Regions from separate parts of the Paraburkholderia bryophila genome, predicted to be linked through region 1. Evidence: predicted binding sites of a transcription regulator. Region 1 holds the regulator's gene; the other holds the start of a gene.
The links. The regulator LexA, encoded in region 1, represses DNA repair genes until DNA is damaged. The targets are predictions, from matches to a motif close to ACTGTATNNNNATACAGT.

Region 1 (3,414 bases):
GTCGGGCTGGGTTGGCGCAGCGGACGGTGCCGGTGTCGGCGCAGGCGTCTCAGCCGCTGACGGATTATTCGCCGCGGGTGGCACCGGTGGCCGCTCGCCAGGGTTGCCGCGCGGCGGCATGCCGTTCAGCAACGCGGCGACGCCATCTGGCGTTGCATAGGCATCCACGAGCGGACCAAGCAGCGCCACGCCGATCATCGCGCCAATGGCGGCGAGCGGATTGCCGTTGCTGTGTGCGTCGAGCCGGCGCGTCAGCAAGCCGGTCACCTGCTGCTTCAGGCTCTCGCGCAACGCGGGGAAATCGACGTATTGGTTGACGGTTTGCGCGTCGCGCGCATCCGCTGCGCGTTTAAGGTTGTTCAGCGCGAGATACGGCGATGCGTACGCGAAACCTAGCGCGGCAATCACCACGATCACAATTAACGTAACGATCAGCGGCCGGGTGGCGCTGCTCTTCGTGCGGGTCGAAACAGCCATCGAGTGAGACTCTCTATCAGGTGTGATCTAACGTGGACCGCGGCCACGCCAAAACGATCCCTGACTGATTCCGGCAATGCGACAGGACAACCGCTTCAGAACAGAATCCAATCGCTCAGAACCGAACCGCTCAGCCTTCGAATACTGCGCCGTGCACATTCGCTTCTTCGGCGATGCAGCGATCGATCATGCGGCAGACAGCGTCGACCGTGCCGACCATGATGAGCCGCGACGGCCCGTGATAGACACGCACCGGCGCGCGACGGGCCGGTTCCGCCGTATTCAGTCCCGAGTTCAACGACACGCGCGCAAACGCCGGCAAGGAAGACGGAAGCGCCGCCTGTAAATTCGACGCCTCGTCGAGCGAATCGAATAGCGAGGGCGTGCTCGCCGTGGATGCCTCGATCAACGAGCAGGGCACCAGCTTGCGCAGATGACGCAGACGACCGAACTGGCGAAAAGGCAGCAAGCGGGCAAGGCGTTCCATGAGTCTCTCCAGGCGATGCAAAGATGATGCAGCGTGAGTACGACGTTGATGCGGCGTTAGTGCTGTGTCGGGGCGGCGTCGAGGTGGTGTCGTCCAAACAAACGAACCAACCAACGCCCCACCAAAGACAAACCGCTTAAAACTCACCCGGGCGAATCAGCCCGACGGCGATTCCTTCCAGCGCGAATTCCGCACTGCCGGTTTCAACGAAGATGTTTTCGTAATCGGGATTCTCGGCAATCAGTTCGATGCCGTTCGGCCGGCGCTTCAAGCGCTTGACCGTCACGTCGTCGCCCAGCCGCGCGATGATGATCTGGCCGTCTTTGGCCTCGCTCTTCTTCTGCACGGCGAGCAGGTCGCCGTCGAAGATGCCCGCGTCGCGCATGGACAGCCCGCGCACCTTCAGCAGGTAGTCGGGCTTGCTGGAGAACAGCGCCGGGTCGCACGCATAGTGCTGCGCGATATGTTCCTGCGCGAGGATCGGGCTACCCGCAGCCACCCGGCCGATCAGCGGCAGGGACAGTTGCATGATGCTCGAGTGCGGCAGCGTGAACTGGTAAGGCGAGTCATCCGGCCCGCTCAGCAGGCGAATGCCGCGCGATGCGCCGGCTGCGAGTTCGATCACACCCTTGCGAGCGAGCGCGCGCAGATGCTCTTCTGCGGAGTTCGCGGAGCTGAAGCCCAGTTCCGCGGCAATCTCCGCGCGGGTGGGCGGAAAACCGGTGCGTTCGATAGCCCGGCGGATCAGATCGAAAACCTGCTGCTGTCGTGCGGTGAGTTTGGTCATGGCCACTGTATGTATGAACAGGTGACTGTATTTTTATACAGTATTCGGCGCAATTCAAGCTTTACTTTAAGTTCGTCGCTTCGGGTGCCGCTACAGCGCCGCAAAAGGGCGTTCCAACGCCCACGTTCGTGCCGCAACGCCTTACCCAGCTGTCATTACCACTTTTGAGTATTAAAGAATGAAGAAACATTATTTTTAATGATGAAAGCTCTTCGATAGACTGGCCTCCGAGTTGGCGCTCATGTGCACGTGACCGCGACGTAGAACAACACCAGACGCTGTTTTAGCGGACCACAACGCGGAGAAAGTTGACATGAACGACCAAGGTACGGGGCTGGCAGGCAAGACCAGAAAAATCATCGCGGCGCTCGCATTGGGCGCGGCCGGGGCGCTCGGCGTGATGGCGCAGGCGCAGGCCGCCGACACGACGCTGCTGAACGTGTCCTACGATCCGACCCGCGAGCTGTATCAGGACATCAATCAGGCGTTCGGCAAGGAATGGAAGGCGAAGACCGGCGAGACGATCACCTTCAAGCAGTCGCACGGCGGCTCCGGCGCGCAGGCGCGCTCGGTGCTCGACGGTCTGCAGGCGGACGTGGTGACGCTGGCGCTGGCCTACGACATCGACGCGCTGGCCAACAAGGGCCTGCTCGACAAGGGTTGGCAAAAGCGCTTGCCGGACAACGCGTCGCCGTACACGTCGACGATCGTGTTTCTGGTGCGCAAGGGCAACCCGAAGCACATCAAGGATTGGGACGATCTGATCAAGCCGGGCGTGTCGATCGTGACGCCGAATCCGAAGACCTCGGGCGGCGCGCGCTGGAACTACCTCGCGGCGTGGGCGTATGCCGAACATCAGCCGGGCGGCAACGACCAGAAGGCCAAGGAATTCGTCGGCAAGCTCTATAAGAATGCCGGCGTGCTGGATTCGGGCGCGCGCGGCGCGACCACCAGCTTCGTGCAACGCGGTATCGGCGACGTGCTGATCGCGTGGGAAAACGAAGCGTTCCTGTCGCTGAAGGAGTTTGGCCCGGAGAAGTTTGAAATCGTCGTGCCGTCGGTCAGCATTCTGGCCGAGCCGCCGGTCGCCGTGGTGGACAAGGTCGTCGACCGGCACGGCACGCGCAAGGTGGCCGAAGCGTATCTGAACTTCCTGTACAGCGAAGAAGGCCAGGAGATCGCCGCGCGCAACTTCTATCGTCCGCGTTCGAACAAGGTGCCGGCGGAGCTGACGGCCAAGTTTCCAAAGCTGAAGCTGTACACGGTGGACGATTCGTTCGGCGGCTGGACCAACGCGCAGAAGACGCACTTTGCCGACGGCGGCGTGTTCGATTCGATCTACGCGCCGCAGTAAGGCCGGCTTGGCCGGTCAACCCCGACGCAGCAACGCGACGATGTGGCCGGCCAACGGCAACGCATGACCCCCGAGCGCGCCCCATGGGCGCGCTTTTGGCCGCCCAAGGCCCGGCGGCCGGAATTCGGTCCTCGCAACACCGGCATCAACCTGAACGAGTAACCAGCATGACGACGTTGACCTTCCGAAAACCGAGCGCGTTGCCCGGTTTTGGCTTGACCCTTGGCATCACCGTGGCTTATCTGAGCCTCGTGGTGCTGATTCCGCTGGCGGCGACGTTTCTCAAGACCGCTACGCTGGACTGGCCTC
Region 2 (3,414 bases), 610 kb from region 1:
ATAAAAGGTACTCTGGGGATAACAGGCTGATACCGCCCAAGAGTTCATATCGACGGCGGTGTTTGGCACCTCGATGTCGGCTCATCTCATCCTGGGGCTGTAGCCGGTCCCAAGGGTATGGCTGTTCGCCATTTAAAGAGGTACGTGAGCTGGGTTTAAAACGTCGTGAGACAGTTTGGTCCCTATCTGCCGTGGGCGCTGGATATTTGAAGGGGGCTGCTCCTAGTACGAGAGGACCGGAGTGGACGAACCTCTGGTGTACCGGTTGTCACGCCAGTGGCATCGCCGGGTAGCTATGTTCGGAAGAGATAACCGCTGAAAGCATCTAAGCGGGAAACTCGCCTTAAGATGAGATATCCCCGGGGCTTCGAGCCCCTTGAAGGGTCGTTCAAGACCAGGACGTTGATAGGTCAGGTGTGGAAGCGCAGTAATGCGTTAAGCTAACTGATACTAATTGCCCGTAAGGCTTGATCCTATAACAGGTGTGTCTCTCACGACACACGGTTGAGATCAGTGTTGTGCAATACAGGCACAGCCCAAAGTAATACCGAGAGGCATCCTCTCAACTACTTCTTCCAGATTGGCTGTATTGCCCAAAGGGCAGTGCGGCAACAAGTCATGCCTGATGACCATAGCGAGTCGGTACCACCCCTTCCCATCCCGAACAGGACCGTGAAACGACTCCACGCCGATGATAGTGCGGATTGCCCGTGTGAAAGTAGGTAATCGTCAGGCTCCCAAGCAGCAACGCAGAAACCCCACCCCAAAAGGTGGGGTTTCTGCGTTTACGGCGACGGAAAATCACAACAAGGTACCCAACGTCCACCGCCGTCATCGCCCAACTATTCTTGCGCGTTGCGCAACACCGCTCTTACTCGGCTCGGCAACCCGTCACGTTGCCCCCAGAAGCTCCGAGCGGCGTCTCAATCCCCGCCGGTTCGTTACGCGTTCACATCGCTGGCTCACTCCAGGCCGGGGCAATTCCGACATTCGCGTCTGCGCGTCTCACGTGCACCTTCCCGATACGCTGCGTCACCCGCGCGCAGCGAGTTTGCCGGCCAGCTTCTCCCCTCCAGTCCGCTCAGGCCCGCTTTCGCGCTGGCGTCTGATACCTCATGCCTGCTGTAAAGCGGTCCAGCCGTTCGCTCGCATCGGTGATCGCCCACAGCGGGGCACGGTGCAACTGCTGGTCAACGCAAACAAAACTTCATCCTTAAAGCGCCTTCCTCCTTACGCACTTCGCGCCGCATCCGCAGCCTTAACATCCATCTCGGAATACTGTATAAATATACAGTTAAACGTATCACCCCCGTGCCTGCTTGATGCTGGGCAGGGCGGAGCGTTCCCTATTGAAAAAGAGCGTGTCTATGGCAGCAGCGATTCGGCTTGCGACTACAGCCTTGTCATCGCAATTGTCGCGTCAGATATGGCAGGGCAATGAGCTTGCCGCAGCGGACTCGCGTGTGATTTCCAGCGGCTATGCCGAGCTGGATCAATTGCTACCAGGACAAGGCTGGTCTGCAGGTGGTTTGACGGAGTTATTGATCGAACAGGGTGGCGTGGGGGAAGTGCGTCTGTTGTCCCACGCGCTTCATCAACTGACCAGGCAGGCCGGACGGCACGTGCTATTCGTGGCGCCGCCTTATCAGCCTTGTGCCGCGGCACTCGGGGCCTGGGGGATCGATGTCGAGCGAGTCTTATGGGTACGCGCGAGCGAAGACCAGGCGCTATGGGTCGCCACTCAGGCATTGAAGCAGGATGGCATCGGCGCGGTCCTGGTCTGGCTGCCGAATGCACGCGCCGATAAGGTTCGACGCTTGCAGGTGGCAGCTCAGGAATCGTCGTCGCTGGCATTTTTGATCCGGCCCGTCGAGATGGCCGCGCAGTCGTCGCCAGCACCGTTACGCATGATTTGCGCGCCGCTATTGCCGGCCAATGCACAGACGATCAACCGTCGGCAGTGGCTGCAGGAGATCGGTGTGTCGATCGACATCTTCAAGCGTCGCGGGCCGCCGCTAGCTGAGCCTCTGCGCCTCATTTTGCCTTTACAGAGCGCGTTGTTGCCGCAAAACCGAGTCGACGTCCATCAAGGACGAGAGATCAAACATGTTGTGGATCGCAGTCACATTGCCGCTCTTGTCACTGGAAGCGGTGAAGCCTCCCGCGCCGTTCCCGGATGGTTCGCCCGCCAAGCCGAATCAGTGTGAACCACGCGAACGCGACGAGACCCGCGCACCTCGAAGTGGCGAAGACGTCATCGAGGGGCGTTGCTATGCGCTGGCCGATCATGCGCACATCCTGCTGCAGGATTTCGACGCCTTGCGCGCTGGCGTGCAAGTGGGTCATTCGCGATCCTATGCATTGGCGTTGGCGCCGGGTCTGAAGTTGCTCGCCGCCGATATCCCCCGCGAAACGCAGGCATTCGAAGCGATAGCGCTCGCTTTGCTGACCTACACGCCGAAAGTTTCGCTTACCGACGCGCACACGCTGCTGCTGGAAGTGGGCTCCGGGTTGAGGCTGTTCGGCGGTTTGCGCACGTTGTTGTCGCGAGTGTCCGCAACGGTGGCGGAATTCGGCTACACGGCGCGTATCGCCTGCGCGCCGACCGCCTGGGGCGCGTGGCTGCTGGCGCAGGCGAGGGCCAGCAGGCAGGGGCATCGTTGGCATGTGATGAAGGAAACGTCGCTCGCGCGAGTCCTCGACGGTTTATCCGTAGCGCTGCTGCCAGTCACGCAGGCGCATCGCGATGCATTCGCGCATGTCGGCTGCAGTACGCTGGCCGATCTGCGTCAATTGCCGAGGTCGGGCGTCGTGCGGCGTTTCGGCAGCGGGATACTGGATCTGCTGGCGCAGGCGTATGGCACGCGGGCCGATCCGCGTGAATCGTTTCGTGCGCCGGCGTCGTTTCATGCGCAGCTGGAATTGCCGTCGCGGGTCGAGAACGCCGATGCATTACTGTTTGCCGCACGTCGACTGATTGTGCAACTGGCCGGCTGGCTGAGCGCGCATCATGCGGCGCTCAGCGCTTATACCTTGCTACTCGAGCATGAATTGGCGTCTCGTCATGCGCCGAAGACATCGAGTTTACGAGTCGCCTGGGCGATACCGTCGCGTGATGCCGAGCATTTGATCTGGTTGTTGCGGGAGAAATTGAATCAGACCGTTCTGGTGGCGCCGGTTATCGAGTTGAAACTGGTTGCGGATCAGATCGGGGACTATGCGGGGCAATCGGACACCTTGTTTCCGATGCCCGAATCAGATGGCGAGTCGATTGCGCGCCTGCTCGAACGCTTGAGTGCGCGGTTGGGGCCGGAGAACGTGCTGCAGATGTCGATGCAGGACGATCATCGTCCGGAGCGGGCAATGCGTGTGGAGGCGTACGAGGCGCAGGGGTTTTCAGGCAAGAAACGTTCG

Region 2: the regulator LexA is predicted to act here: its motif matches at 1,278-1,295, upstream of imuA (translesion DNA synthesis-associated protein ImuA).

The regions. Positions count from the first base shown of each region.
Region 1 covers NZ_JACCAS010000001.1:934,672-938,085, reverse strand. Annotated here, with positions in the region: gene GGD40_RS04060 (DUF2939 domain-containing protein) at 1-477, opposite strand, end outside; gene GGD40_RS04055 (hypothetical protein) at 608-964, opposite strand; gene lexA (transcriptional repressor LexA) at 1,101-1,751, opposite strand; gene GGD40_RS04045 (sulfate ABC transporter substrate-binding protein) at 2,065-3,105, shown strand; gene cysT (sulfate ABC transporter permease subunit CysT) at 3,273-3,414, shown strand, end outside.
Region 2 covers NZ_JACCAS010000001.1:1,540,004-1,543,417, reverse strand. Annotated here, with positions in the region: rRNA gene GGD40_RS06895 (23S ribosomal RNA) at 1-475, shown strand, start outside; rRNA gene rrf (5S ribosomal RNA) at 622-735, shown strand; gene imuA (translesion DNA synthesis-associated protein ImuA) at 1,368-2,207, shown strand; gene GGD40_RS06880 (Y-family DNA polymerase) at 2,107-3,414, shown strand, end outside.